Regions from separate parts of the Pseudomonas sp. GNP013 genome, predicted to be linked through region 3. Evidence: predicted binding sites of a transcription regulator. Region 3 holds the regulator's gene; each other region holds the start of a gene.
What was found. The regulator FliA, encoded in region 3, starts transcription of late flagellar genes. The targets are predictions, from matches to a motif close to CTAAAGTTTNNNNNNNNNNNGCCGNTAA.
Positions count from the first base shown of each region.

Region 1: a site for FliA is predicted at 5,016-5,043, ahead of flgM (flagellar biosynthesis anti-sigma factor FlgM). Genes of this name have one in related genera too.
Region 2: a site for FliA is predicted at 1,346-1,373, ahead of ACXX81_RS12710 (methyl-accepting chemotaxis protein). Genes of this name have one in related genera too.
Region 4: a site for FliA is predicted at 4,129-4,156, ahead of ACXX81_RS13425 (methyl-accepting chemotaxis protein). Genes of this name have one in related genera too.

Region 1 covers NZ_JBTGUT010000001.1:938,517-946,046, reverse strand. Annotated here, with positions in the region: gene ACXX81_RS04380 (flagellar hook assembly protein FlgD) at 1-232, opposite strand, end outside; gene flgC (flagellar basal body rod protein FlgC) at 249-692, opposite strand; gene flgB (flagellar basal body rod protein FlgB) at 696-1,103, opposite strand; gene ACXX81_RS04365 (hypothetical protein) at 1,429-2,211, shown strand; gene cheR (protein-glutamate O-methyltransferase CheR) at 2,296-3,123, opposite strand; gene ACXX81_RS04355 (chemotaxis protein CheV) at 3,166-4,098, opposite strand; gene flgA (flagellar basal body P-ring formation chaperone FlgA) at 4,180-4,938, shown strand; gene flgM (flagellar biosynthesis anti-sigma factor FlgM) at 5,080-5,406, shown strand; gene ACXX81_RS04340 (flagella synthesis protein FlgN) at 5,455-5,925, shown strand; gene ACXX81_RS04335 (flagellar brake protein) at 6,022-6,771, shown strand; gene ACXX81_RS04330 (MFS transporter) at 6,829-7,530, opposite strand, start outside.
Region 2 covers NZ_JBTGUT010000001.1:2,956,693-2,964,222, forward strand. Annotated here, with positions in the region: gene ACXX81_RS12705 (rhamnogalacturonan lyase B N-terminal domain-containing protein) at 1-1,257, shown strand, start outside; gene ACXX81_RS12710 (methyl-accepting chemotaxis protein) at 1,414-3,042, shown strand; gene ACXX81_RS12715 (APC family permease) at 3,032-4,345, opposite strand; gene ACXX81_RS12720 (hypothetical protein) at 4,541-5,317, shown strand; gene ACXX81_RS12725 (glycoside hydrolase family 25 protein) at 5,407-6,048, opposite strand; gene ACXX81_RS12730 (hypothetical protein) at 6,193-6,525, opposite strand; gene ACXX81_RS12735 (hypothetical protein) at 6,596-6,952, opposite strand; gene ACXX81_RS12740 (methyl-accepting chemotaxis protein) at 7,079-7,530, opposite strand, start outside.
Region 3 covers NZ_JBTGUT010000001.1:1,269,946-1,277,475, forward strand. Annotated here, with positions in the region: gene flhA (flagellar biosynthesis protein FlhA) at 514-2,628, shown strand; gene flhF (flagellar biosynthesis GTPase FlhF) at 2,640-3,956, shown strand; gene fleN (flagellar synthesis regulator FleN) at 4,062-4,895, shown strand; gene fliA (RNA polymerase sigma factor FliA) at 4,892-5,632, shown strand; gene ACXX81_RS05820 (chemotaxis response regulator CheY) at 5,799-6,173, shown strand; gene ACXX81_RS05825 (protein phosphatase CheZ) at 6,192-6,980, shown strand; gene ACXX81_RS05830 (chemotaxis protein CheA) at 6,992-7,530, shown strand, end outside.
Region 4 covers NZ_JBTGUT010000001.1:3,115,920-3,123,449, reverse strand. Annotated here, with positions in the region: gene ACXX81_RS13435 (response regulator transcription factor) at 1-313, shown strand, start outside; gene ACXX81_RS13430 (sensor histidine kinase) at 310-1,629, shown strand; gene ACXX81_RS13425 (methyl-accepting chemotaxis protein) at 1,943-4,090, opposite strand; gene ACXX81_RS13420 (Na+/H+ antiporter family protein) at 4,332-5,651, shown strand; gene ACXX81_RS13415 (AI-2E family transporter) at 5,773-6,840, shown strand; gene ACXX81_RS13410 (hypothetical protein) at 6,837-7,013, opposite strand; gene ACXX81_RS13405 (hypothetical protein) at 7,107-7,301, opposite strand.

The DNA of each region.
Region 1 (7,530 bases), 330 kb from region 3:
TGCTGAACTGTGCCAGTTGGGCCACAAACGCACCGTTGTCCTGCGGCGACAAGGGGTCCTGGTTTTTCAACTGGGTTACCAGCAGTTTCAGGAAAGCATCCTTGCCCATTGCCTGGCTGCCCGTCGCGCCTGCGGCGGCGTCAGTGAGGCTGGTGTTGTCCTGGGCGGTCTTGACCTTGGAATTGAAAAGGTCCTGGACTGCCGAGTTGTTTGACGTATCAACGATGGCCATTAGTTGGCGCCCCTTATCACTGACCCAGGGTCAGGACCTTCTGCATCATGGTTTTGGCGGTGTTCATCATTTCCGCGTTGGTCTGGAACGAGCGACTGGCCGAGATCATGTCCGCCATTTCCTCGACCACGTTGACGTTGGGGTAGTAGACATAACCCTTTTCGTTCGCAGCAGGATGGTTGGGCTCGTAACGCGCCTCGAGGTTGCTCTGGTCCTCGACCACACCCAGCACTTGCACGCCGGAGCCTGCATTGCCCTGATCCTGGAACAACGAATCGCTGCCGCCGCTCTGCCCACCCTGGAACATGGTGGCGAACACCGGGTGGCGAGCGCGGTAGGTCTGGTCAATGCTCGAAGACACGGTCTCGGCGTTGGCGATGTTACTGGCCACGGTGTTGAGGCGCGTGGTCTGGGCGCTCATGCCGCTACCGGCAATATTGAAAACACTGGACAGGGACATGGCTTACTCTCCACGCAGGGCTGACATCAGCCCTTTGAATTTGCTGTTGAGCAGGGTGAAGCTGGCCTGGAAGTTCACCGAGTTCTCGGCGTAGTTCGACTGTTCCAACTGAGCATCGACGGTGTTCTGGTCGATCGACGGCTGCATCGGCGTGCGATACAGCAACGACTCATCACCACTGCTCAGGCCTTGCGCTTCAATATGACGGCTGTTGGTCATGTTCAAAGCGAAGGTGCCGTTCTGGGTCTTGTCCTGCTGTGCGGCGAGCACGGCGGAGAAGTCCAGGTCCCGAGCCTTGTAGTTCGGGGTATCGGCGTTGGCAATGTTGTTGGCCAGGACTTCGGCACGCTTTGCGCGAAAGCCCAGGGCTTGTTCGTGAATACCGAGCGCTTTATCGAAGCTGATGCTCATGGCGGAAACCTTTAGGCTGACCTGCTGTTCGTAACAAGGTCATAGCAAGGCGCATGCCAATGTGCGCAAGGCCCGTAATTCAAGGGTTTGCGGGAACAGGTCTGGTAGCAATGCCAGAAAAGCGGCAACCGGCTTCCGCGTGGCGCCAGTAAAGCGGCAACGGTGCTTGCCGCTTTTACGCAGGGACGGCCACCCGTCAATACCCTCACTGAGTGGGCAAGAAGACACCACCGTTGGTCTTGACTGTCATTTCTGACAGTTGCGGTATCTGTCGCCTGGAGGCCTTATTCGGCGACCCCCTTAATGTGTGCCGCAGAGGTTTGAAATGTTGATTATCCCGCTGCCAAGATTCAACGAACAAAACTCAGCACCCACCCCTGCGGAGCTGAACACCCAACTTATTACCGGTCACTCCGCTGGACTGACTGCCGATTTCCCGGTTGAAAAGGACGACAGGGTCTTTCTGACCCTGAGCAGTACTGTGCGTGGTGGCGAGTTCAACCAGAGCTTTCAGATTGCCCAAAGCGCGCCCAAACTCGAATTTCTGATCCCTAAAAGTTTTGTAGAAGTCAGCGCAGGCACCCTCGTGCATCTGCTGCTGTCCATCAACCGCGCAAGGCTGCTCTCCGCTGCGCCAACCGCGCGAGTATTTATCAATCCCCTGCCCATCATCGTGCCGCCTCCTGCCACCGTATGGGATTTCAGCGATAACACGCTTCAAGGCTGGGTACCCCAGGGGCCCTACGTGGGCGGATTACTGCACGTTATTAACAGCAGCGTGGTGGTGGACCTGCTCATCAGCCAGCCGGTCAGCGCTCACATCATCACGCGTGCAGTACCGGTGACTGCGGGGCGCACTTACGATTTCAGCTTCGAGGTCATTGGCGGCTCTGCTGTCAGCGATGGCTCGGCCTTGTGCATGACGATGAACGGCAGCCGGATTGGCGCTGACGTAAAAAACATTACCCAGGCCCAACCACAGACCGGAACCGGGTCATTCACCGCCACCGCGACGACCAGCGTGCGGCTGGGCATTTTCAACCAGACGGTGCCCAGGGGGGCTCATCGCCTGTCCCTGAGCAATATCCGCATGACGCTCAGGCCCTGAGTACGGTTGGCTGAAGGGTCTCGTTTGCTGCGCGCATAAAAAACGGGAGGCCTTTGCAGAGCCTCCCGTTTTTTCAAGTGAACATCACTTGGCCTGGTAAATAATCCCGGGACTGCATTGCACCATCTGGTAATGATCCGGCAGACCGTTGAGTGCCTCCGAAGCACCGAGGAACAGATAGCCGCCGCGCTTGAGGGTGCCGTGGATGCGCAACAGAATGTCTTTCTTTACCTCGGCCGAGAAGTAGATCAGCACGTTGCGGCAAAACACCATGTCGAACTTGCCCAGGCTGGCGTAGCTGTCGAGCAGGTTGAACGAGCGAAACTCCACTCGGCTCTTGATCGGCGCCTTGACCGCCCAGCGTCCCGCGCCCTTGGGGTCGAAGAAACGCTGCAGCCGCTCCGGCGACAGGCCCCGGCCCAGGGCCAGACTGTCGTACTCACCGGTCTTGCAGTTGTTGAGCATGGTGCCGGACAGGTCGGTGGCGACGATCTGCGCACCGGCTTTCAACTGGCCGATATTGGTTCTTTCGAACTCATCGATGGCCATCGAGATCGAGTAGGGCTCCTGCCCCGACGAGCAGGCGGCCGACCAGATACGCAGACGCTGACCCGGGCTGGCCTTGATGGCTTCCGGCAGTACTTTGTTCTTGAGTACCTCGAACGGGTAGGTGTCGCGAAACCACAGGGTTTCGTTGGTGGTCATGGCATCGACCACCATTTCCTTGAGCCCGCTGCGCGGTTGGCCCTGGATGCGCTGCACCAACTCGCCCAGCGACTTGATACCCTGCAGCTCCATCAACTTGTTGAGGCGGCTGGATACCAGATATTGCTTGTTTTCACCGAGCAATATGCCACAGGCCTTTTCCAGGAAGACCCGGAACTGTTCGAAATCCAAATTACCCGTAGACAAAGATACCGCCTCTTAAATCGTGTGACCGCCAGGGGAAATCCCCTAGCCGTGATCTGCTGCCTTGATCCGGTCGACTACCCGGGATGCGAGGTCATCAGGGCGGAATTTGGCGAGGAAGTCATCGGCACCGACTTTCTTGACCATGGCCTGATTGAAAACACCCGACAACGAAGTATGCAGGATGATATGCAGTTTTTGCATGCGTGGATCGTTGCGTATCTCGGCCGTCAGGGTATAGCCGTCCATTTCCGGCATCTCGATGTCGGAAATCATCATCAGAAACTCTTCTTCCGGCTTCTTGCCCTCGTCCACCAGCTTGCGCAGGTAGTCCAGGGCCTGGCGACCATCATTGAGGGCCACCACTTCCACGCCGACAGTCTGCAGGCAACGGGTCACCTGCTTGCGCGCCACGGAAGAGTCATCCACGGTCAGCACGCGCAACGAAATCGCCTTGTGCGCCGTGTCGGCATCCACCACGCCCACCGAGATGGTTTCCGAGGTCGGTGCCACTTCGGCGAGGATCTTCTCCACGTCGATGATTTCCACCAACTGGTTATCGACCCGCGTCACTGCCGTGAGGTAGTGATCGCGACCGGTGCCCTTGGGCGGCGGATGGATCTCCTCCCAGTTCATGTTGACGATGCGCTCCACCGAGCGCACCAGGAAACCCTGGGTCTTGGTGTTGTACTCGGTGATGATCACGAACGGGTTCTGGCGGTCCTGCAACCCGGCGGCGCTGGTGGCCAATGCCAGGTCAAGAATCGGAATGGTCGCGCCCCGGATGTTGGCCACGCCACACACCACCGGGCTGGACTTGGGCATGATCGTCAGCTTGGGGCACTGCAGCACTTCTCGCACTTTAAACACGTTGATGCCATACAGCTGCTTGCCGTCCAGACGAAACAGCAGCAACTCGAGGCGATTCTGCCCTACCAGCTGTGTGCGCTGGTTTACTGAATCCATTACACCTGCCATGCCCAGACTCCTACGCTAAAACCTTTGGGGGTGCGACGCGCACTCCACTCTAAACGGCACGAGCTTTGCTATTTATTGGTCATGGACCTTAAAACGACAGTTTCCCGACGCCTTCCAACGTACCGCAGATTGCTTTGCGTCACGCTGGCATTGCTTGCCTTGGGCTCAGGCGCAGCGGCTCGCGCCGACAACGTCACCCTGCCTGATCTCCTTATCGGCGTCACTCAGGGCTTTCTTGAGTTCACTGTAGAAGATTATCTGGCGAGCACACAGACGCCCGGCCGTTATGAGATCGAAGTCAAGCAGCTCGACCCGCGTCTGCGTATGCCGATGTGCGACAAGGAATTGACAGCCAGCCTGGAAAGTCCGGCCCAGCCAATCGGGCGTGTAACGGTAAAAGTACGTTGCGAAGGCGCGTCGCCCTGGACCGTGTTTGTGCCGGCGCAGGTCAAATTGTTCCGCGAAGTGGTAGTCGTGGCGCGGCCGCTGAAACGCACCGGCATTATTGGTTTCGAGGATGTGGTGATGCGTGAACGCGACATCAGTCAGATCAGCCAGGGCTATCTGACCTCGGTCGACCAGGCCATCGGGCAGAAACTTACCCGACCGGTGGTCACCGACCAGGTGATAACCCTGGTGCATCTGGAGCAGGCCGAGGTCATCCGCAAGGGCGATCAGGTAGTGATCTCCGCCAGCAGCGGCGGGCTGAACGTAAGAATGCCGGGGGAAGCGCTGTCCAACGGCGGTATGAGTGAACAGATTCGGGTGAAGAACCTCAACTCCAACCGTGTGATCAAGGCGCGCGTAACGGCGCCCGGGCAAGTGGAGGTGGCTTTATAGAACACTGGTACAGGACGCCGGGTTTTCCTACACTGTGGGCCAGACGCCTGCGCGCGCAGTTTTATTGTCAATCGAGCCTAAAGTTTGTTTGGGTATGGCCGAAAACATGGCAAGCGTCCAAATACCCAGAGGTTTTTTATCATGGTCATCGATTTCAGCCGTTTAAATAACTCCCCGGCGTTGCCAGGTACTACGCGCACCAGCGGCACCAAGGAAAGCGCAGAAGCCAAGGCCCAGCCAGCGCCTGCCGCGAAGACGGAACAGGCCAGCGCCAGCCAGAGCGGGGAATCCGTACACTTGAGCAATGAGGCTCAGCAGTTGCAGAAGGTCACTGACTCGCTGCGCGACCAACCGGTTGTCAACAAGGCCCGCGTGGCCGAATTGAAACAGGCGATCGCCGATGGCAGCTATAAAGTCGACAGCAACCGCGTAGCCAGCAAGCTGCTTAATTTCGAAGCCGAGCGCTAGGCACTGGCCTGCGCCGGGCTTTTGGACGCTTAAACCCCAAGGCCTGCCATGCACCACGACGAAACCTTGCTTGAACTGATCATCGATGATCTGGCGCCGACGCAACAATTGCTCGAGCTGCTCAAAGAAGAATCCCTGGCCCTCTACGGTCGGGACATGCCCTTGCTCGAAGAAATCCTGGCGCGCAAACAATCGTTGATTGTCCTGCTCGAACAGCACGGCAAGAAGCGCAGCCAGATTCTCACCAGCCTCGGCCTGCCGGCCGACCACGACGGTCTCGCCCAGTTGGCCAGCCATTCCTCGGTCGGTGATCAACTGCTGGAGCAGAGCAAAGTGCTCAATCAATTGCTCACCCAGTGCCAGGAAGCCAACCTCCTCAACGGCCAGTCGATCCAGCTGCAGCAAGCTACGACCGCCAACCAGTTGCGCATACTTCATGGCGGTGAGCCACCTGCGCTGTACAACGCTCAGGGTTCCACCTCCCGCCTGGTCAAACCCAGTACCCGTAGCCAAGCCTGACGCTGGTTTGCAGCGCGGCCTATCCAAGGCGCGCCACATACTGGCAAAATGCCGGTTCTTGCGAGTAGTCGTATATTGTCTGGAGATGGAAGAACCGTGTTCAACGCCCTTAATGCGGAAGATGCCCCGCAGCCACCCAAGGTGCTCACCACGCCTCTGGAAATCGCCAGCACGTTGCGGATGCTGCAAGAAAGTCATGACCCGCTGATCATCACCTTCCACGAACGCAGCCAGCGCTTCCAGAGCTACCTGGTGGACGTGGACCGCGACGGCAAAATTCTGGTCATGGACGAAATGATCCCGCGTGACGGCGAGCGCCACCTTGAAAGCGGCGAACCCTTTCGCATCGAGGGCTTCCACGATGGCGTGCGTGTCGCTTGGGAAAGCAAGGGCACCCTCACAATCAGCGAGAAAGACGGCCACCGTATCTATACTGGCAGCATGCCGGACGAGGTGGTTTATCATCAGCGCCGCAACGCCTTCCGCGCCGCGCTGAAGCTGGCGCAACTGGTGAACATCGAGCTGGGTGGCGAAAGGCTCAAATTTCCGGTCAACGGAAAACTGCTGGATATCTCCGCTACCGGCTGCAAACTGCGCTTTGAAGGCGACATCTCCGAGCGTTTGCAACTGGGCCAGGTGTACGACCGGTTTATCGCCGCCCTGCCCTTTGGCAGCATGACTACCTCCGTCGAGTTGCGTCACCTGCATTTCGAAGATCGTATCAATACCACCTTCGCCGGCGTGCGCTTTCATAACATGAGCGGGCTGGTGCAGCGTCAGGTCGAACGGTTTGTGTACCAGCTGCAACGTGAAGCACGTCGGTTCGACAAGGACGACGATTTCTGACAAGCGAATCACGACAAAAAACGGGCAGATCCTGATGGGATCTGCCCGTTTTTGTTTTCAGGGGCGCGCCCTGCTCAGGTCATGAGGGTGTTCGTCCGGGTCCACTGGTTCCGCGGGTTCCTCAGCGCCTGGCTCGTCAACCGGTGACGGCGACTCGGGCTCAGGCTCAGTATCTGCAACCGGCGTCTGCATCTGTTCCTGCACCACCGCCTCGTCCACGCGCGGATCCAGCGCAGCCACCAGTGGCGAGCTGGACATGCTGTCGGGCATCGCTACGTGGTGCAGCGGCGCATCGTCCACCTGATGCAGGTTGGTCACCGCCTTCGGCCGGATACGCCATACGAGGACCAGGGCACACAGGCTGAAAAACGCATACAGCATGTGGCTGCCAAACATCTTCATGACCACACCGGCCAACAGCGGCCCGATGCTGGCACCGACGCCGTAGGTCACCAGTAGCATGGCCGTCAGCGACACACGACGATCACCCTCGACATGATCATTGGAAAACGCCACGGCCAGCGGATACAGGCAGAACTGCACCAGCGAACAGAAAAAGCCAGCAACGAACAACACTTCCAGAGGCACCCTGGTCATGATCGCCAGCGGCAATGCCGCCACCGCCAGGCACAAGGCGAAACAGCGGATCAGCAGCGCGCGGTCATAGCGATCCGACAACCAGCCCAACGGCCACTGCACCAACAACCCGGCGAAAATGCACGAGCCCATGAACAGGCCGACCTGTTCGGTGGTCAGCCC
Region 2 (7,530 bases), 1.7 Mb from region 3:
ATGGCGACCTACGCGCCGACCCTGCTGCCGGTGGGCGAGCTGCGCTTTGTGGCGCGGCTGGATGTCAGCAAGCTGCCCAAGGCCCAGCGTGGCACCGACTCCAATGTCGGCACGGCCATCGAAGGCAAGGACGTGTTTTTGCTGGCCGACGGGCGCACCAGTTCCAAGTTCTATTCGGCGCAACCGATGATCGATGACCCCCTGCACGGCGTCAAAGGCCCGGGGGTGGCGGTGTACATGCTGATGGGCAACCGCGAGCTGAGCGCGGGCGGCCCGTTCTTCAAGGACATCGCCACGCAGAAAACCCCGGTCACCCACGAGCTGTACAACTATATGTTCTCCAACCACACCCAGACCGAGCCCTATCGCGGCGGCCTGCACGGCGTCTATGGGTTGCTGTTCACCGACGGTGACGCGCCAGGCGCAGCGTTGACCGACCTTGGGTTCGTCGACGACCGCCTGGGACTTGCCGGCTTTGTCGGCAGCGCAGAACGCGGTGCCCTCGCCGGCCAGGTTGGCGGCGTGGCCCATGGCCTGCCGGCAGTGGTGGGCTTGAGCAATGCCAACGCCCAATACTGGGCGCGGGCCGACGGCAACGGGCGGTTCCAGTTGACGGCGATGCGGCCGGGGCATTACCGCATGACGCTGTATCAGGGTGAACGTGAGGTGGCGCAGAGCTGGGTGGATATCAGCGCAGGCGCTACCAGCCAGGCGAGCTTGCAGGCACACCCGCCAGCGGGTCAGGTGAAATGGCAGATCGGCACACCCGATGGCACGCCGGCCGGGTTTCTCAATGCGCGTCTGCTGCCCTGCGCCCATCCCAGTGATGCGCGCATGACCCCTTGGGCGCCCGTCACCTACAGCGTTGGCACCAGCAAGCCCGACGCCTTCCCCGCCGCGCAATGGCGCGACGTCAACAGCCCTACGCGCATCCAATTCGTCCTGGCTGCCAATGAGCTGCGCGCTTACCGCCTGCGCCTGTTCATCTCGCTGGCCCAGGCTGGCGGAAGGCCGACGGTGAGCGTGAATCAGCAGTGGACAGCGCCGCTGCCGCAGGCCTCCAACCAGCCGGACAGCCGTGGCATCACCCGTGGGACGTATCGAGGCAACAACACGGTGTTCGACGTCAATGTGCCGGCCACGGCCTTGCATGCAGGGGTAAATTCACTGGAGATTGGCGTGGCTTCGGGTAAAACGGGCCAGGGTTTTCTGAGCCCGGGCTTTGTGTTCGACAGTGTGCAGTGGGTGCAGGACTGATGCCTCGCGAACCCTGAAACAATTAGACATCTAATTGTTATTGACTCAATACAGAGCCAAAAAAATCAACACTATATTTCGAACAAACTTAAAGTTGCGAACAAGAGTGTCGATATTAATTCCACGGGTGAAAGCGCCCACACCTGAGGAGTTACCATGTTTTTGCGAAAACTAAATCTCGCACCGCGATCGGCTGTTTGTTTCGGTTTTTTCTGCCTGATCATTATTGCGATGGGGTTGCTGGCACTCAGGCAAGCCGGGCTGCTTAGAACAGCAGAGAAGTATGTCGAAACCAACGTGTTGCCCAGCGTACAACTGTTGGGCCAACTGGACCGGGAGTTTGTCACCATCCGAGGCAACAACGCCCGGGTGCGCAACCCGATCGAGCCCCAGGAGCGCCGGACCAAGGCGGTCAGCGATATCCAGCAATCGCGGCAGTTGATCGATCAATATGCGCAGTCCTTGAAAAACCTCATCGTCACGCCGCAAGGCCAGGAAGCGTTTGCACGTTTACGCGAAGTACAAGCCGACTATTTCAAGACTCAGGACAATTACCTTGCGTTAGTTAGCGCACAGCAATTGGAAGGCGCAGTCGCCATATCAAACGGGCCAATGAAAGTAGCGGCGGATAATGTCGAAACTGCATTAAAAGCGCTTATCAGCGTTAACCAGGACAAAGCAAAAAAAGCCGGACAGGAGGCCGATGACGTTTATGCGCAAACACTGATGATCGTCGGCGTGTTCCTGCTCCTGTCGATAACCGCCTCTTTACTGTTGGCCTGGCTTTACACCCGCAGCCTTACAGTGCCGATCAATCAATCCCTGCTGATGGCCCAGCGCATTGCCGCCAATGACTTGAGCCAGCGCATCGAGGTGGACGGCTCCGACGAAGCGGCGCAACTGTCAAAAGCCATCGCCACCATGCAGTCCAATCTGCGTGATGCACTGGCGCTGATCGGCGACTCCTCCACGCAACTGGCGGCCACCGCCGAAGAAATGCACGCCGTGACCGAGGGCGCGTCGCGCACCATCCAGCGGCAGAACCACGAAATTGAAATGGCGGCCACCGCCGTGACCGAAATGACCGCCGCCGTGGAGGAAGTCGCAGGCAATGCGGCCACCACCTCCGATCTGACCGCGCAATCCAGCTCGGCCGCCATCGCCGGGCGCAATCAGGTGAACGACACGGTCGCGGCCATCAACATGATGGTCGCCAACGTGCAGTCCACCTCCGGTGAAGTGCAAGTGCTGGCGACCATGGCCAATGACATCAGCAAGGTGCTGGACGTGATCCGGGCGATTGCCGAGCAAACCAACTTGCTGGCGTTGAACGCCGCCATTGAAGCCGCGCGCGCCGGTGAAGCCGGTCGTGGCTTCGCGGTGGTGGCCGATGAAGTAAGAGCCCTGGCCCATCGCACGCAGAAATCCACCCAGGAAATCGAGCAGATGGTCAGCTCGATCCAGACGGGCACGGGCAATGCGGTGTCGTCGATGAACCAGACCAGCGCTCAAGCCAGCAAGACCCTGGACATGGCCAACGGCGCCGGCAAAGTGCTGGGCGACATCACCGACTCCCTGAGTCAGATCAACGAGCGCAACCTGATGATTGCCACCGCCGCCGAGGAACAGGCCCAGGTCGCGCGCGAAGTGGATCGCAACCTGGTGAGCATCCGCGACTTGTCCAGCGAGGCCTCCGAAGGCTCGAACCAGACGGCGATTGCCACAGCCGAGCTGACCAAGCTGGCGACCGACCTCAATCAGCTGACCCGCCAGTTCAAGCTTTAGGCCGGGTCGCCAGCCGGTTGCAGCCGTACAACAGCATGCCCAACAGCAGCAGTGCGCCGCCCCGCAACCAGGTGTCGAGGCTCTGCTGGCTGAGCAGGAGCAGGCACGACACAATCGCCAGCACCGGCACCCAGGTGGGCACGCGAAAATGGTCGACGTCGAGGGTGTCACGGCGCAGTACCAGCACCGCCAGGTTGGTGCTCAGAAACACAAAGAGCAGCAACAGCACCACCGTCTGCGCCAAGGCCGCCAGGGTGCCGGTCAACGTCAATGCAATGGCCACCAGGCTGCTGGCGATGATTGCCACCCAGGGCGTACGCCGCTTGGGCAGCACCCGCGACAACGGCTCGGGCAGCAGGCCCAGGCGGGCCATGCCGTAGGTCAGGCGGCTGGCCATGATCATGGTCAGCAGCGCGCCGTTGGCCACCGCCACCAGGGCAATGAACGCAAACAGCCTGGGCGGGATGTTCAAGCCTGAGGCGCGCACCACTTCCAGTAACGGCGCCGAGGTCGCCATCAGCCTGTCCATTGGCAGCACGGTGGACGCGGCGACACCTACCGCCATGTAAACAACGCCCGCCGTCACCAGCGCGCCGAACAGCGCACGCGGGTACACCTTGCGCACGTCACGGATTTCTTCGGCGAGGTTGGCCGATGTCTCGAAGCCGACAAACGAGTAGAACGCCAGCAACGCCGCGCCGAGCACGGCGAGCATCGGGTTGATGCCGGGCTTGAATTCGAACGCGCGGCCCAGGTTGGCGTCGCCCATCTGGAAACACCAGGCCGCCGCGACCACCACCAGTAACAGCCCGGACAGTTCAATCGCCGTCATGAGCATGTTGGCGCCCAGCGACTCCTTGATCCCGCGCGCATTCAGCAGCGCAATCACCAGCAGAAAGATCGGCGCAGCCAGAGGGGGCGAGATATCGATGAACGCTGCCAGGTAGTCGCCGGCAAACGCCAGCGAAAGCCCGGCGGCGCTGGTCACCGCTGCGGCGAGCATGCTGAAGCCGACCAGAAAGGAAATCAGTGGCGACTTGAAGGCCTTTTCGGCGAACACCGACGCGGCGCCCGCGTGCGGGTATTTGGTCACCAGCTCCGCGTAGGAGCCGGCAGTGAGCATGGCGAAGAACAGTGCCACCAGCAGCGGCACCCAGATCGCCCCGCCCACCTCGCCGGCAATGGTGCCGGCCAGCGCATAGACGCCGGCGCCGAGCACGTCACCGAGGATGAACAGAAACAGCATCGGGCCGCTAATGGCCCGGCGCAGGGACGGTTTGGCGCTACTGGGGGATTGGGTCATGGGCGGCTCTGGCGGCAGGTGATGAAGGCATCCTTGGTGGAGGACTGTTGCACAGTTGAAGTTCCATCAGGATGGCGAAGCTGCGGGCAAATGAGGCTCGCCCGTGCATTTCGTCGCCTCACCTCGCGCACCGTCCACATCGCAACTACTGTATAAATGAACAGTAAAAAAACACCTCACTTAAGGACAAGTATCATGACCGACGATCTGAAGCAGTCAGGCTCCAGCACCACTTCGCAGACCACTGTCTCACTGGAACAGGCCAAGGCCGGCAGGGTGCTGGAGTTCACCTGGGCCCCCAATACCAACACCACCACCACCATCCTCTCGGCAGACTGTGTCGACTATCGGGTCGACACCTCCCAGGGCAGCCCGACGGGCGACAGCCACTCCATTGCGCGGCTTACCTACGTGCAGGGCAAGGGCGGCGGCCAGATCGGCACGCTGTACCTCGAAGAACTGCGCACGGGCGTACGCACCAACACCCAGATCGGGCTGATGGTCGGTCGCAAATGGGTGTTTGACTCCGATGCCGACACCACCGGCAGCATCGGCACTTATGTGGTCGAGCAATTTGATGACATGCGCGCCAGCGTCAATTACGTGGGCGCTTTCGCCCGCGTCTTTGCCGACCCCAGGATGGTGACCTACCACGCCGGTGGCCACGTGCACACCAACACCTCGATCACCGGCAGTCGCCCCCTGACCATGGCCGATTCAGGCAAATCGATTCTGGTCATCAGCAACACCGACGTCACCCTGACGATAGGTGAGGAAGTCACCGAAGGGTTCAAGGTGACGCTGATCCAGGCCGCCGCCGGCAAGATCAACCTCGCTGCTGCGGGCGACCATACGCTGTACAGCAACGCCGGCAGCCGCATGAACACGCTCAATCCACTGGACGAGCTGGAAATCAGCTCCTTTCCCGCAGGCCCGGTGTTTCTGGCCTTTCGGGTCAGGCCTGCTGCTTAGCGGTCGGGGGCGCTGGCAAGGAGGGCAACAGGCGCTGATCTTCGCGCAGCAGACAACGGCCCACATAAGCGCCGTTGTGCTGCTTGCGATCAGAGCCTGACCCAATTCAGATCCACCGCCCCCTGAATACCGTCAACCTGTCCCTTGCTGCTGTGCTGCCACCATCGCCAACTCTTGCCCTGCTTGTTCCATGTTTGCGGAACTGTAGGTTCGGTGACGTTCCAGTTGGCGATCCACAGCGGGCATTCGCTAAAGTCATATGTGTGCCAGGCCACGCGGTTGTTCCAGATGTTGGGCGAGGCATAAATATGCGGATAGGCCCCCTCCAGCAGCGAAACCCGAACAAGCGTCACCAACTGGAACAGGGCGTCCGCCATCTGATCCGCAGTGGCGCTTTCGTTGCGATGGGTCTCGACATCAATGGCCAAAATGTCCTGCCCGAGCTTGAAGTCCACCTCGGCAAGGCGCGCCTTGATATTGGCCAGTTGCTCACACGGCGTGCTGCTCAACGCACGGAAATAGTGGTAAACCCCGGCCTTCAAGCCGTTCGCCTTCATCCCCTGGAAGTTCTCGACAAATGTGGGATCGGTGTAGTCACCGCCCTCGGTCATCTTCGCTATCGCATGGGTGATGCCGGCGCCCGCCACGCGCGCCCAGTCGATGTTGCCCTGCCAGCGCGACACGTCGATACCGCATGCATTTTCCCGACTGTTCGATTCTTCACAACTCATCTCTGCTCTCCTGCAATGGGTGATCGTCGCATTTTTCCATCGGCGATCAGCTCACATGCACTATCGGAGTAGCACTTTCTGGGGGTGCGCGTAGTGGACTTGCATAGTCACGCCTACTCAAGGATGCACCGGCGTCTCCCCTGTTCAGCTCCCAGTATTGATGCCTGCCTCGCCATCAAGCTCTACCGACTTGACTCCGGGTATGCCACGCAACCTCTGTTCAAGTTGGTCGGGATTATCTGACTTCGGCGTCTTGACGGCAAAGCCGCCAAGATTGTCATAAGTAAACAGGATCTTTGCGCCGGCTTTATTGATTTCACGCTGGATCAGCGTGCGCTTGAGGTGGGTATTACAATCACACAAGACGATGAACGTGGACGGGACGTGTGACGAAGGCGTCTTTATTTCCGTCGCTCCAGCGTTGAGCGACGAGACGGACAACACGCCTGCAATCAATAATAAAAGCCGATACTTCATAGCCGTAGCACTCCATTTTAAATACGCACGTTATAGACAGCGGTGTGACACAGACGACCCCGGAAACTTTCTATTCGACCCAACTGGGCGCGCGAAAATGGCCATCCGTTTCGTCGACCCCTTCCGACAAGATACTTAATGCAGCGTCAACGGCGGCCTCTTTGACAAAGAGTGAACAGTCGACCAGCCTGTGCGTGAAATCACCCAGCACCCACAGGCCTGGCTTTACTTCAGCGACTTTCGTATAGGTACCGAGCGCGTCCAGCAGCCTTTCACTTGCATTGATTACAACAATATCGGCATGACCACGCACAGGTTTCGCGTCAGCCCTCGAGTCGTCCATAAGACTGCATAGCGCTGCCATCTGCGCAGCACTCATGGCGCTCTCGAAGACGTGTTTAATATGGTGCTCGAAGTGATGATCCATTGAGGAACTCCTGTTTTTTTACCACTGTTACCAGGCTGACACCCTGTTGGTTTTTTTGGCAGACATGCAGGGAACGTTGTCATACAGACTTTCCGGCCCCTCGGAAAAAGCCAGGCGTGTCGCGATCTATAGTTTGAACCGCATGACCCTCTGATTAAGCTCAACCGCCAGGCGCGAAAGCTCATGGCTCGCCGAGTTGGTCTGATGGGCACCTGCTGATGTTTGCAGTGACAAATCACGGATGTTAACCAGGTTGCGGTCAACCTCTCGCGACACCTGGGCCTGCTCTTCGGCGGCGCTGGCAATCACCAGGTTTCGCTCGCAGATTTCGCCAACGCTGCGGGTAATTTCCTCCAGTGCTTGCCCCGCACTGCGGGCCACACCCAGTGTGGCCTGGGCTCGAACACTGCTGTTTTGCATTGACGCGACCGCCTGGCTGCTGCCCTGCTGTATGCCGCTGACCATCACCTCGATTTCCTGAGTGGACTGTTGCGTGCGATGAGCCAGCGCCCGCACTTCGTCGGCAACGACGGCAAAACCTCGGCCCGCCTCACCGGCTCGAGCAGCCTCGATGGCCG
Region 3 (7,530 bases):
GTACACAGGTTGTGAGCTATATACAGGGAGAGCGGTGTTGAAGGTGTATAGAGGTGCTGTCGAATCCTACAATCCGGTCAGGGCCGAGTGGGTGATTCGGGCCTGTGATTGGGACAGTGAGGTATTTGTAGACAAGAGTGATTGGGGTGGGATTGAGTTTTCGATTGGCCAGCAAGTGGCATTCCAAATGATCCATCGACCCAAAGGTCCGTACGCGCTGCCGCCGATCGGATCAGCCACACCAAAACCTTGATGACGCAAGGCGCCAGCGGCGCACATCCAGTCTTTACACAAACCAGAATGTGGGAGGGGGCTTGCTCCCGATAGCGATGGATCAGTCACTCCAGCGGTGGACTGACCCACGACTATCGGAAGCAAGCCCCCTTCCGTATTTTTGATCCTGTTGCCAAAACCAAAGTTGGACAGCTTCTTGCAATACCGCCTGCAAGTCGCCTCCTGGCGTCAAAAGTTTGCTTTACGTTACGAGGAATACCGGTGGTGGATCGCTCTCAAATGTTCGGCACGGCCCGTACGACCCTGACTGACCTTTCGCGGGGCAATCTGGGTGTGCCGTTGTTGTTGCTGGTGATGCTGGCAATGATGATGTTGCCGATGCCGCCGTTTCTGCTCGACGTGTTCTTCACCTTCAACATCGCGTTGTCCGTGGTCGTGTTGCTGGTGTGCGTATACGCGCTGCGGCCGCTGGATTTCGCCGTGTTCCCCACCATCCTGCTGGTGGCGACCCTGCTGCGGCTGGCGCTGAACGTTGCGTCCACCCGTGTGGTGATGCTGCACGGCCAGGACGGCCATGCCGCCGCCGGCAAGGTGATCCAGGCATTCGGTGAGGTGGTGATCGGCGGTAACTACGTGGTCGGTATCGTGGTGTTCGCGATCCTGATGATCATCAACTTCGTGGTCGTGACCAAAGGTGCCGGGCGTATTTCCGAGGTGAGCGCGCGCTTTACCCTCGACGCCATGCCCGGCAAGCAGATGGCAATCGACGCCGACCTCAACGCCGGCCTCATCGACCAGAACCAGGCCAAGTCCCGCCGCCTGGAAGTGGCCCAGGAAGCCGAGTTCTACGGTTCCATGGACGGTGCGAGCAAATTTGTGCGTGGCGACGCCATCGCCGGCCTGCTGATTCTGTTCATCAACCTCATCGGCGGCATGGCCGTGGGTATCTTCCAGCACGGCATGACCTTCGGCGATGCCGGCAAGGTGTACGCCTTGCTGACCATCGGTGACGGTTTAGTGGCGCAATTGCCATCACTGTTGTTATCCACAGCAGCAGCCATCATGGTGACCCGTGCTTCGGGTTCCGAAGACATGGGCAAGCAGATCAGCCGGCAGATGTTTGCCTCGCCCAAGGCCCTGGCCGTGGCGGCGGGCATCATGGCGATCATGGGGATCGTGCCGGGCATGCCCCACGTGTCGTTCCTGACCATGGCGGCCCTGGCGGGTGGCGGTGCCTACCTGTTCTGGAAAAAACAGAACGCGGTCAAGGTGCAGGCCCTGCAAGAGGTGGCGCGCCAGCAGGAATTGCTGCCATCCCCGGCCCGCGCCCAGGAAACCAAGGAGCTGGGCTGGGATGACGTGACCCCGATCGACATGATCGGTCTGGAAGTCGGCTACCGCCTGATTCCTCTGGTGGACCGCAACCAGGGTGGCCAGTTGCTCGCGCGGATCAAGGGTGTGCGCAAGAAGTTGTCCCAGGACCTGGGCTTCCTGATGCCTACCGTGCACATCCGTGACAACCTCGACCTGGCCCCCAGCGCCTACCGCCTGACCCTGATGGGCGTGATTCTCGCCGAAGCCGAGATTTACCCGGACCGTGAGCTGGCGATCAACCCGGGCCAGGTGTTCGGCAGCCTTAACGGCATCACCGCCAAAGATCCGGCTTTTGGCCTGGACGCGGTGTGGATCGAAGTCAGCCAGCGCAGCCAGGCGCAATCGCTCGGTTACACCGTGGTGGACGCCAGCACCGTAGTTGCTACCCACCTCAACCAGATCCTCTACAAACACTCCCACGAGCTGATCGGCCACGAGGAAGTCCAGCAATTGATGGGGTTGCTGGCCAAGGCCTCGCCAAAACTCGCCGAAGAGCTGGTGCCGGGCGTGCTCTCGTTGTCGCAGCTGCTCAAGGTGCTGCAAGCGCTGCTGGCCGAACAGGTACCGGTACGCGACATTCGCAGCATTGCCGAGGCTATCGCCAACAACGCTGCCAAGAGTCAAGATACCGCCGCGCTGGTGGCTTCGGTGCGCGTCGGATTGTCCCGCGCAATCGTGCAAAGCATTGTAGGGCTTGACTCCGAGCTGCCTGTTATCACCCTGGAGCCAAGGTTGGAACAGATTTTGCTCAATAGTATTCAGAAGGCAGGATTAGGCCAGGAAGAGGGCGTTCTGCTGGAGCCAAGCATGGCTGAAAAACTGCAGCGTTCGTTGATCGACGCCGCACAGCGCCAGGAAATGCAGGGCCAACCGGTGATTCTGCTGGTGGCAGGCCCGGTCCGAGCGATGTTGTCGCGGTTTGGACGCCTGGCAGTACCGAATTTGCACGTGTTGGCTTACCAGGAAATTCCTGACAATAAGCAAGTGACTATCGTCGCGACAGTAGGGCCCAACGGCTGAGGTAGTGGGTTATGCAAGTGAAGCGTTTTTTCGCCGCCGATATGCGTCAGGCCATGAAACTGGTGCGTGATGAGCTGGGCGCCGATGCTGCCATTATCGGCAACCGCCGCATCGCCGGCGGTGTGGAGCTGACGGCTGCCCTGGATTACACCCCCCAGGCCCTGGCGCCACGCGTGCCGAACATGGAACTCGAAGACGAGCTGCGCAAAACCGCCTCGCGCATTGTGTCGGCCCAGGCCGAGCTGAGCATGCGCGGCGACAGCGACACCACCACCAATCGCCAGCTGTTCGCCGGCCTGCCGCTGACCGCTGCCGAGCCGCTGGTGGAGCCGACTTTCGTTGAGCCGCCGCGTCCTGCCGCACCGGCCCCGGCTGCTGCCGTCGACCAGCGCGTCTTCGATTCGATGCGCTTTGAACTCAACGGCCTGCGCGAACTGCTCGAAGTACAACTGGGCTCGCTGGCCTGGAACCAGTTGCAAGGCAGCAAGCCGCAACAGGCCAACCTGTGGCGTCGCCTGCAACGCATCGGCCTGTCCGGTCCGCTGTCGCGCGACCTGCTGGCGCTGACCGGCAACATCGAGGAGCCCCGTCAGGCCTGGCGCATGTTGCTGGCGCACCTGGCGCGGATGATCGCCACCCCGGAAATCGAACCCCTCGAAGAGGGCGGTGTGATCGCCATGGTTGGCCCTGCCGGCATGGGCAAAACCACCACCCTGGCCAAGCTGGCCGCCCGTTACGTGCTCAAGTACGGCGCCAACAACATCGCGCTGGTGAGCATGGACAGCTACCGTATCGGCGCCCAGGAACAGCTCAAGACCCTCGGCCGCATTCTCAATGTGCCGGTGACCCACGTCGACCCGGGCCAGTCCCTGGCCAACGCCCTCGACCCGCTGCTGCGCAAGCGCGTGGTGCTGATCGACACCGCCGGCCTGCAAGCCAGCGACCCGGCGTTGCGCATGCAGCTGGAAAGCCTGGCCGGCCGTGGGATCAAGTCGAAAAATTACCTGGTGCTTGCAACCACCAGCCAGAAACAGGTTCTTACCGCTGCGTATCACAGTTACAAGCGCTGCGGTCTGGCCGGCTGCATCCTCACCAAGCTCGACGAAACCGCGAGCCTGGGCGAAGTGCTGAGCCTGGCAATCAGTCATGAATTACCGGTCGCCTACCTGACCGACGGCCCGCGAATCCCGGATGATCTGCATCTGCCGCGTCGTCATCAGTTGGTCAGCCGTGCCGTGAGTGTGCAAATGCAAGACGAGCCTAGCGAGGAAGCGATGGCTGATATGTTCGCCGACCTTTACCACAACCCGGCAAAACGGGTCGGTTGAGGCAGGATGAACACCGTGAAATGTACCTACATCGATGGTCTGCAAGCGATTCAAGCGGCCAAGCCATGTAGCCTGCGTCTAAGCAAGACAAGGTAAAGAAATAAAATGGGCAGCATGCATCCCGTACAGGTGATCGCGGTGACCGGCGGCAAAGGTGGCGTCGGGAAAACTAACGTGTCAGTGAATTTGTCCCTGGCCCTGGCAGAGCTTGGCCGTCGCGTCATGCTGCTGGACGCTGACCTGGGCCTGGCGAACGTGGACGTTCTGCTGGGGCTGACCCCCAAACATACCCTTGCCGATGTGATCGAAGGGCGCTGTGAGCTGCGCGATGTGCTGCTGCAGGGGCCCGGCGGGATCCGCATCGTGCCGGCTGCCTCCGGCACCCAGAGCATGGTGCACCTGAGCCCGGCGCAGCATGCCGGCCTGATCCAGGCGTTCAGCGATATCGGCGACAACCTCGACGTATTGGTGATCGACACCGCCGCCGGCATCGGCGAGTCCGTGGTCAGCTTTGTGCGCGCCGCGCAGGAAGTGCTGCTGGTGGTGTGCGACGAGCCCACTTCGATCACCGACGCCTACGCCCTGATCAAACTGCTTAACCGTGACTACGGCATGAACCGCTTCCGCGTGCTGGCCAACATGGCCCAGAGCCCGCAGGAAGGGCGCAACCTGTTCGCCAAGCTGACCAAGGTCACGGATCGTTTTCTCGATGTCGCCCTGCAATACGTTGGCGCAGTTCCCTACGACGAATGCGTGCGCAAGGCTGTGCAAAAACAGCGTGCGGTCTACGAAGCATTCCCGCGTTCCAAGTGTGCGCTGGCATTCAAGGCGATTGCCCAGAAGGTCGATACCTGGCCGCTGCCCGCCAACCCGCGTGGGCATCTGGAGTTCTTCGTCGAGCGATTGGTGCATCAGACAAGCGCGGGTCCTGTGCTATGACATCCAGCGGCTACAACCTCTATAAAAAATCGGCACGCGACAGCCAGGGCGAATTGATCGAGCGCTATGCGCCGCTGGTCAAGCGCATTGCCTATCACCTGCTGGCACGCCTTCCGGCCAGTGTGCAGGTCGAAGACCTGATCCAGGCCGGCATGATCGGCCTGCTCGAAGTGTCGACCAAGTACGACGCGAGCAAGGGCGCCAGTTTCGAGACGTATGCGGGTATTCGCATACGTGGCGCGATGCTCGATGAAGTGCGTAAAGGGGATTGGGCGCCGCGTTCGGTGCACCGCAATACGCGGATGGTCAGTGACGCAATTCGCTCAATTGAAGCAAAAACCGGTCGCGACGCTAAAGATCACGAAGTTGCGGCCGAACTCCAATTGAGTCTCGATGATTATTACGGGATTTTGAACGATACCTTGGGCAGCCGCCTGTTCAGTTTCGACGACCTGTTGCAGGACGGCGAACACGAAGGGCTGCACGAGGACGGCGCGAGTGCGCATATGGAACCGTCACGCGACCTGGAAGATGAACGTTTCCAGGGCGCACTGGCGGAAGCCATTGCCAACTTGCCGGAGCGTGAGCGCCTGGTCCTGGCGCTGTACTACGACGAAGAGCTGAACCTCAAGGAAATCGGTGAGGTCCTGGGGGTCAGCGAATCGCGTGTCAGCCAGTTGCATAGCCAGTGCGCAGCCCGTTTGCGGGGGCGTTTGGGAGAGTGGCGCGCGCGCTGACAGGCAGTGTGGGGACACTGCAGACGATACCGCGAGGGTCACGACCTTCGCGGGGTCGACCCGTGGTGGACCGGCAGTCCTTTTTGTGTAACGCCTGTTGATTGAAATGGCGCGTCCAGGTGCTGGGCGCGTTTAAGACTGCTTGGAGGTCGAATTGGACAAGAACATGAAAATCCTCATCGTTGATGACTTCTCAACGATGCGGCGGATCATAAAAAACCTGTTGCGTGACCTTGGGTTCACCAACACGGTCGAGGCGGACGACGGCATTACGGCGATTCCGATCCTCAACAGCGGCAGCATCGACTTTCTGGTAACCGACTGGAACATGCCGGGCATGACTGGCATCGACTTGTTGCGCCATGTGCGCGCCGACGAAAAGCTGCGCAGCCTGCCTGTACTGATGGTGACCGCCGAAGCCAAGCGTGAACAGATTATCGAAGCCGCCCAGGCCGGGGTAAACGGTTACGTGGTCAAGCCATTCACTGCATTGGCGCTAAAAGAGAAGATCGAAAAAATCTTCGAACGCATCCACGGCTAATGCCATCGCGGGGGAGCTATGGAGCATAAAGAAACAACATTGGGCGATTTTGAGTCGACCCTGAAAAAACATGCTCACCAGTTGGTCGACAGCCTTGAAAAAGGTCATTTCGGCGACGCGGTGCAGTTGATCCATGAGCTTAACCAGACCCGTGACCGCGGCCTGTACCAGGAAGTGGGCAAGCTCACGCGCGAGCTGCACAGTGCGATCGTCAATTTCCAGATTGACCCGCACATGCCCCAGGCCGAAGAAATTTCGCAGATCACCGACGCCACCGAACGCCTGTCCTATGTGGTCAAGCTGACCGAAGCGGCGGCTAACCGCACCATGGACCTGGTGGAAAACGCCACGCCTCTGGTCAATGGCATGGCCACCGAGGCTCAAGCGCTTAGCCACGACTGGGGCCGCTTCATGCGTCGCGAAGTCGGTGCTGAAGAGTTTCGTGAACTGGCCCGTCGGGTCGACGGTTTTCTGTCGCGCAGCGAACAGGAAAACCGCACGGTGGCGAGCAACCTCAACGATATTTTGCTGGCCCAGGATTACCAGGACCTCACCGGTCAAGTGATCAAGCGCGTGACCCAACTGGTCACCGAAGTGGAAAGCAACCTGCTCAAACTGGTGCTCATGGCCGGGCAGGTCGATCGTTTTGCCGGCATCGAACATGACCGCGCGGCGATCCTCTCGGAAAAAGATCCACAAAAACATCTCGCCAAGGGTGAAGGTCCGCAGATTCATGCCGATAAACGTGAAGACGTTGTGTCAGGTCAGGATGATGTCGATGACCTGTTATCCAGTTTAGGCTTCTAAGGAGCACCCACATGAGCTTCGGCGCCGATGAAGAAATCCTTCAGGATTTCCTTGTAGAGGCCGGCGAAATTTTAGAGCAACTGTCCGAACAACTGGTCGAGCTGGAAAGCCGACCGGATGATGCGAACCTGCTCAATGCAATTTTTCGCGGTTTTCACACTGTAAAAGGGGGCGCCGGCTTCCTCCAGCTCCATGAGCTGGTTGAGTGCTGCCACATCGCCGAGAACGTGTTCGACATCCTGCGCAAGGGTGAACGGCAGGTCGACTCGGAGTTGATGGACGTGATTCTCGAAGCACTGGATGCGGTCAACGGCATGTTCAGCGAAGTGCGTGAACGTGCCCCGATCACCGCCGCCACTCCGGAACTGCTGGCCGCCCTGGCGCGCCTGGCAGAGCCGGCTGCCGAGGCGCCGGCTGTACAAGCTGCACCTGCGCCGGTGGCCGAGCCTGAGCCCGAGGCGGATGTCACCGACAGCGAGTTCGAACAGTTGCTCGATTCGCTCAACGCCGTGAAGGCCGAGGCCGAAGCACCGCAGACGCCACAGCCAGC
Region 4 (7,530 bases), 1.8 Mb from region 3:
CCATGGGCACGCGAACCAGCCGACCTTGCAAGCGGCCGGTCTGCATCTGGATGAAGGCCGCCAGTGCGTGCTGCGCGACGGTGAGGAAATCCAGCTGACTGCCGCGGAATTTCGCCTGCTGCGCTATTTCATGCTGCACCCCGAACAGATCCTGTCGAAAAGCCATCTGGCCGAGCACCTGTATGACGGTGAGACGGAGCGCGACTCCAATGTGCTGGAAGTGCACGTCAATCACCTGCGTCGCAAGTTGGGTCGCAGTGTGATCGAAACCCGGCGCGGCCAGGGTTACCGGTTTGGCGCCAGCCCTGCATGAGGTCGATCCAGCGGCGCCTGAGCCTGGGGTTGATCAGCGTGATGGTGATCGTCGGCGTGGTGCTGGCGCAAACCAGCCTATGGTTGTTCGAGGCCGGATTGCAGCGCTACCTGGAAGCCGGTCTGCGTAACGACAGCGAGAACCTGCTGGTGGCGCTGGTGCGCGGGCCGGGCGGCGTGCAGCTGGATGAGCAACGCCTGTCGCCGGCCTATCAGCGGCCCTTTTCGGGGCATTATTTCCGTATCGATTTTGCCGACACCCACTGGCGTTCCCGTTCACTGTGGGACCAGGAACTGCCCAGGCTGCCCGAGACCGGTCTGAAGGGTAACCTGCAGTTGGGGCCGGAAGGCCAGCAACTGCTGGTATTGCGTTCGGATTACAAACGCTTTGGCCAGTCGATTTCCATCAGCGTGGCCCAGGACTACACGCCGGTGCGCGAAAGCTTTCGGCTGATGCGTCAGATCGGTCTGGTGATGGGGCTGGCGGCCTTGTTGTTGGTGCTGGTGCTGCAACGGGTCACTGTGCGCCGAGCCTTGCGCCCGCTGGAAACCGCGCGTAACCAGATCGCCCAACTGCAACAAGGCCAGCGCTCGCAACTGGACACCCAGGTGCCGCTGGAGCTGGAGCCGTTGGTGGCGCAGATCAACCACCTGCTGGCCCACACCGAAGACAGCCTCAAGCGTTCACGCAATGCTTTGGGCAACCTTGGCCACGCGCTGAAAACGCCGTTGGCCGTGATGCTGAGTGCGGCGTCGAGCGAGGCGCTCAGGGAGCACCCGCAGTTAAGCAAACTGCTGCGTGATCAGCTTGAGCAGGTGCAACAACGCCTTAACCGTGAGCTCAACCGCGCGCGCCTGGCCGGCGAAACCCTGCCGGGTGCATTGTTTAACTGTGAACAGGAGCTGCCGGGCCTGCTCGCCACCTTGAACATGATCCACGGCGAACACCTGGGCCTGAGCTACCAGGTTGCTCCCGGACTGCAACTGCCGTGGGACCGCGAAGATTTGCTGGAGCTGCTCGGCAACCTGCTGGACAACGCCTGCAAATGGGCGGATGCCGACGTACGGCTGACGATCAGCGAAACCGAAAAGAGTTACCTGCTGGCCGTGGAAGATGACGGCCCGGGTATTCCCGAGGCCCAGCGGCAGCAAGTGCTGAGCCGTGGTACCCGCCTGGACGAACAGATCGACGGCCACGGCCTGGGCCTGGGCATCGTGCGTGACATCGCCGAGGTGTGGGGAGGGGTGTTGCAGTTGCAGGAATCCGAATTGGGTGGCCTGAAGGTACTGATCGAATTACCCAAACGCCATTCCTGAGTTGCCAAAAACCAAGGTGCGGGGGAAGCGCTCAAGCTGAAGTAATGACTGCGTACGCGCTATTTCAGGCAGCCACATCCCAGTGGTGAGCGGGCTTGTTGTGGCGAGCGGGCTTGCCCCGCGTTGGGGTGCGTAGCGCCCCCCATCGAGCAAAACGCGGTGTACCTGATACGGCTCAGCGCCTGGCTTTGGGGCTGCTGCGCAGCCCAACGCAGGACAAGCCTGCTCGCCACAGGGAATCTGCGCTTAACTGAACGGCATTAGGGCAAGCCCGCTCGCCACGGAGGCTGCTGGTGCCGTTGCCTCCTGAGGCTTACACCCTGAACTGATCCATCAACCCCTGTTGCTGATTGGCCAGGCTGTTCAATGCCTGGCTCACCCGCGCCGACTCATTGGCCTGCTCCGACAAGGATTCGGTGACATCCCGGATCGTCGCCACGTTGCTGTTGATCTCCTCGGCCACCGCGCTTTGTTCTTCTGCGGCGCTGGCGATCTGCAGGTTCATGTCGCTGATCACCGTGACCGCCTCGCCAATCTGACGCAGTGCGGTCACCGCCTGGCCGACCTGTTCGACGCTGCCCTGGGCCTGGCGATAGCTGTTGCCCATGGCGCCCACCACGGTTTCAGTGCCGCCTTGCAACTGCTCGATCACCCGCCGGGTTTCTTCCACCGACTCCTGAGTGCGTCGCGCCAGGTTGCGCACTTCGTCGGCCACCACCGCAAAGCCGCGACCGGCCTCACCGGCGCGGGCGGCCTCAATGGCAGCGTTCAGCGCCAGCAGGTTGGTCTGCTCGGCAATGGCGCGAATCACTTCCAGCACCGAGCCGATTTTCTCGCTGTTGACGGCCAGGCCTTCGACCTGAGCCATGGCGGTGCTCATATCAGCGGCAAGTTCACCGATATTGCGCGTGGTGCGGTCGATCACCGTCAGGCCTTCGCGGGTCGCCTGGTCGGCATCGCGTGCGGCCTGAGCGGCCTGAGCGGCACTGCGGGCCACGTCCTGCGCGGTGGCGCTCATCTCATGGGAGGCGGTGGCCACCTGATCGACCTGGCGATACTGCTGTTCCATGCCGGCGCTGGTCTGAGTGGCAATCGCGGCGGATTGGTCAGCGGTGCCGCGGGCGTCCTGCACCGAGCGTTTGACCTCGGCAATAATCGGTTGCAGCTTGTCGAGGAAACGGTTGAACCAGCCGGCCAGTTGCCCCAGCTCATCCTGTTTGGCGTAGGCCAGGCGGCGGGTCAGGTCGCCTTCGCCGCTGGCGATATCTTCCAGCATGCGCGCCACACCGAGGATCGGCCGTGTCACGCTGCGGGCCATCAGCCACACCAGGATCAGGCCGAGCACGGCGGCCAGCAGGCCCAGGCTTGACTCCAGCCAGGTGCCGCGGGCGTTGTCGGCATCCAGTTGCGCCTTCAGCGCTTCGGCCGGGCCCATCAGGACTTTTTCCGGCACATCCAGCAACACCCCCCAGGGTTTGCCGTCTGGAATGGGGGTGAACGGCGCGAGCACTTTCAATTGATGATCGGCGCGCAGGCTGCGTACCTGGGTGCTTCCGGCGAGTGCGCTGATCAGTTGCGCGCCGCTGGTGCGGTCGACCTGGTCCAGGCGTTGGCTGAGCTTGCTCGCATCCGGGCTGTAGCCGGCGAGCACACCGGTGGGGCTGAGGATACTGACCTGGGTCTGGCCGTCATACAGTTTCTGGCTGGCCTGCTGGCTCACTGCCTGCAGGCTGTTGAGGTTGATGTCCACCGACAGTGAAGCGACGACCTTGCCATCGACCATCAGCGGAAACACGATGCTGGTCATCAGCACGTTTTGCCCGTCGATCACATAAAAATACGGTTCGATCACGCAAGGTTTGAGGGTGGTGCGCGGGCACGTGAACCAGGCGTTGGCCTTCTCGCCACTGGGACCGACGGAAACATCCGCCATGTCGCTTTCCGGCAGCGCCATGGAGGTGATCTTGCCCGGTGTCGGTTGCGACCAGTACAGCGCGAAACGTCCCTTTTCATTGCTGCCCAGTTCGGCCTGATTGGCGAACAGCTCATCCTTGCCGTCCAGTGCATTGCTTTCGAACACCAGGGACAGGCCGAGCAGATCGGGGTTGGCCTGCAATGCGGCCTTGACCTGCCGGGTCAGGTCTTCGCGCGTGTCGAAGGCGTCGAGAAAACGTTTTTCGGCCTGTTCGCGCAGGAACAGTACCTGACGGGAAAAACCGTGGCCGTACTGGTAGGCGTCCATGAACTGCCGGCGAATGTTCAGTGCCTGTCCCTCACCCTGTGCCTCGATGCGAGCCTGCGCCGCCTCATCGAGCATTTGCATGCTGGCCGCCTTGACCTGTGCCGAACTGTGTTCCATGCGATACAGCGACAGGCCCACGAGCAGGGTGACGATGCCCAGCAGGCACAAACCGGCGAGCAGGGTGATTTTCCATTGAATGGACAGTTGTCTAAGGGACATCAAAAAGCATCCTTAACCTGAAGGCACAGAGAACTACTGTGTCGGCTGCGGCGAAGGATTCTTTATTCAACTGATCCATCGAACCTGAAAACGGCGCCGTTTTTTGACATGCGGCCCTGCCTGCTGCAAAGTGCGCGCCCTCTAACAAGACCTCCTTGACGCCTGTTCGCCGGTCGCCCTATTCATTGGCTGCGCGCGCGGGCATGCCTGTCTTTTTATGTTTCTGCTTGAGGTAACCATGATTAACGCAGTCATCGCCGCGGTCGGCACCATGCTGGTGCTCAGCCTGTCCCGCGTGCATGTGGTCATCGCCATCATTATTGGCGCGCTGGTGGGAGGCTTGACCGGTGGCCTGGGCATCGAGGCCACGCTTCAGGCGTTCAACGGCGGCTTGGGCGGCGGTGCGACCGTGGCCCTGTCCTACGCATTGCTCGGTGCTTTCGCGGTGGCGATTGCCAAATCCGGCTTGGCCCATGCGCTGGCGGACAAAGCGCTGATGCTGGTCGATCGCCAGGAAGCCACCGGTGGCAGCCACGTCAAATGGCTGTTGATCGGACTGCTGTGGGTGGTGGCGATTGCCTCGCAGAACATCCTGCCGATCCATATCGCGTTCATCCCGTTGCTGGTGCCTCCGTTGCTGTATGTGCTGACCAAGCTGCAACTGGACCGCCGCCTGATCGCCTGCGTGATGACTTTCGGCCTGATCACGCCGTACATGTTCTTGCCAGTGGGCTTCGGCAATATCTTTCTCAACCAGATCCTGCTGGCCAACGTGGCCAAGAGCGGGGTGGACGTAAGCCAGGTCAACGTCACCCACGCCATGGGCCTGCCGGCACTGGGCATGGTGGTCGGCCTGCTGGTGGCCGTGTTTGTCAGCTACCGCAAAAAGCGCGTGTATGACCTCGAGAAAATCGAGCGTGTCGAGCAGGTGGCCGTGCAGTACAACCCGCTGACCCTGCTGGTGGCCGGCCTGGCGATTGCCTCGGCGTTCATCATTCAGTTATGGCTGGATTCGATGATCATCGGCGCCTTGGCCGGGTTCCTGATCTTCTCGGTATCGGGCATCGTGCGCTGGCGCGAAACCGATGATCTGTTCACCGAAGGCATGAAAATGATGGCGATGATCGGCTTCATCATGATCGCCTCGTCGGGCTTTGCCGAAGTGCTCAAGGCCACCGGTGACGTGCGTTCGCTGGTGGAAACCTCGGCGGCCTTCATCGGCCACAGCCGTGGGGTGGGGGCGTTGTTGATGCTGCTGGTGGGCCTGCTGGTGACCATGGGCATTGGCTCGTCGTTTTCCACGGTGCCGATTCTCGCAGCGATCTTCGTGCCGCTGTGCGTGCAACTGGGCTTCAGTCCGCTGGCCATCGTGTGCATCGTCGGCACGGCCGGCGCGCTGGGCGACGCCGGTTCGCCTGCCTCCGACTCCACCCTCGGCCCGACCTCCGGCCTGAACATCGACGGCCAGCATCACCATATCTGGGACACCGTGGTGCCGACCTTTCTGCACTACAACATCCCGTTGCTGGCCTTCGGCTGGATCGCCGCGATGACCCTCTGAGGCGAACGCCGCCATCGACCGATGTACGGCGGCTACGCTCAGTGCAACAAAGATGGCACTCGCAGGATTCGCTGCGGACTAAGCAGCAGGATGCACCCCGCTTTTTTCACACGGACCGGACATGAACGCGACCAACCTTCAATTCAAAACCCTGCTGCTGATGCTGGTCCTGGTGACCGTGGCGTTCATCTGGATATTGCTGCCGTTCTACGGCGCGGTGTTCTGGGCAGTGATCCTCGGCATCATCTTTGCGCCCATGCAGCGCCGCGTGCAGACGAAATTCGGCTGGAACCGCAACCTCACGTCCCTGACCACGTTGACGGCGTGTCTGGTGATCGCGATCCTGCCGGTGATCATCACCAGCGCCCTGCTCGTGCAGGAGGGCGCCACGCTGTACAAGAACATCGAAAGCGGCAAGCTGGATGTGGCCGGTTATATCGAGCAGTTCAAGAACTTCCTGCCGCCTTACTTCCAGCACCTGCTGGACCGGTTTGGCATGGGCAATCTGGAGGGGCTGCGCGAAAAGATCGTCAAGGGCGCGATGCAGGGCAGCCAGTTTTTTGCGTCACAGGCGTTCAGCTTTGGCCAGGGTACGTTTGATTTCCTGGTGAGCTTTTTCATCATGCTGTATCTGCTGTTTTTCCTGCTGCGCGATGGCCCGGAGCTGGTGCGCAAGGTGCGTACCGCGGTGCCGCTGGCCGAGCCGCAGAAGCGTCGCCTGCAATTGAAGTTCAACCGGGTGGTGCGGGCGACGGTCAAGGGCAACGTATTGGTGGCGGTGACTCAGGGCGCGCTGGGCGGCTTGATTTTCTGGTTTCTCGACATTCCCAGCGCGCTGCTCTGGGCCGTGCTGATGGCGTTTCTATCTTTGTTGCCGGCGGTCGGCGCGGGGATTGTCTGGGCGCCAGTGGCGGTTTACTTCCTGCTCAGCGGGGCGATCTGGCAGGGTGTGGTGCTGGGGCTGTTCGGCGTGTTCGTGATCGGCCTGGTCGACAACGTGTTGCGCCCGATTCTGGTCGGCAAGGACACCAAGATGCCGGACTACCTGATCCTGATCTCGACCCTGGGCGGTCTGTCGGTGTTTGGCCTCAACGGCTTCGTGATCGGTCCGCTGGTGGCAGCGCTGTTCATGTCCAGCTGGGCGCTGTTTGTGGAGACCAAGCCGCGGGTCAAGTTGCCGTTGCCTTAAGCGCGAAGCGACGTTTGTTGCAGCTGCTGTTTTGCATCAGACAGTGACAGGAGCGGGCCACTGATGGGCTCGCCGTTGCTTACCAGGTACCAGCAGGCCAGCAGACCCCTGTTGCGCAGGGAGGCGGGAACGGCGGTGCCGACGACGGACATGATGTGAACGGTGGTGGGCATACAGACCTCCAAACGTGATGATGGGGCTACCTTAAGCGGCATGAAGGCACGGGAAAAATCATCTGTCTCGATAGTCGTCATCAACGCCAGGCGTTACTCCACCACCTGATCAAGCATGTGCACCACTTCCGCTTCACTGAGCACGCCTTTGCGCACCAGATTTTCCGCCAGCAACGCCAGGAACTTCGCGTTGCGGTGGCCTTCCAGGTGCTTGAGTTCGGTCAATGCGTTGTAGACCTTGCTGGATGTGCACAGGCCTGCGGTGCGGTGTGGGTTTTGCGTGGGCATGGTCAGTCGTCCTTTGTTGTTATTGGGTGGACAGGCGCGGTGATGAGCGTGTGAGTGGCTCCAACATGCCAGCGCCGGCCCCGGTCAAGCAAGCAGACTTTGACATCAATGATGTGGGATTACGCGTTGGTCGCTGTCCTCAAAACGACCCCCAAGCGGCTGAGTCGGACGTAGCCCCCATGAATTGCGCGCAAAAAAAGGCCCCGCGTGTGGGCGGGGCCTGTTCATA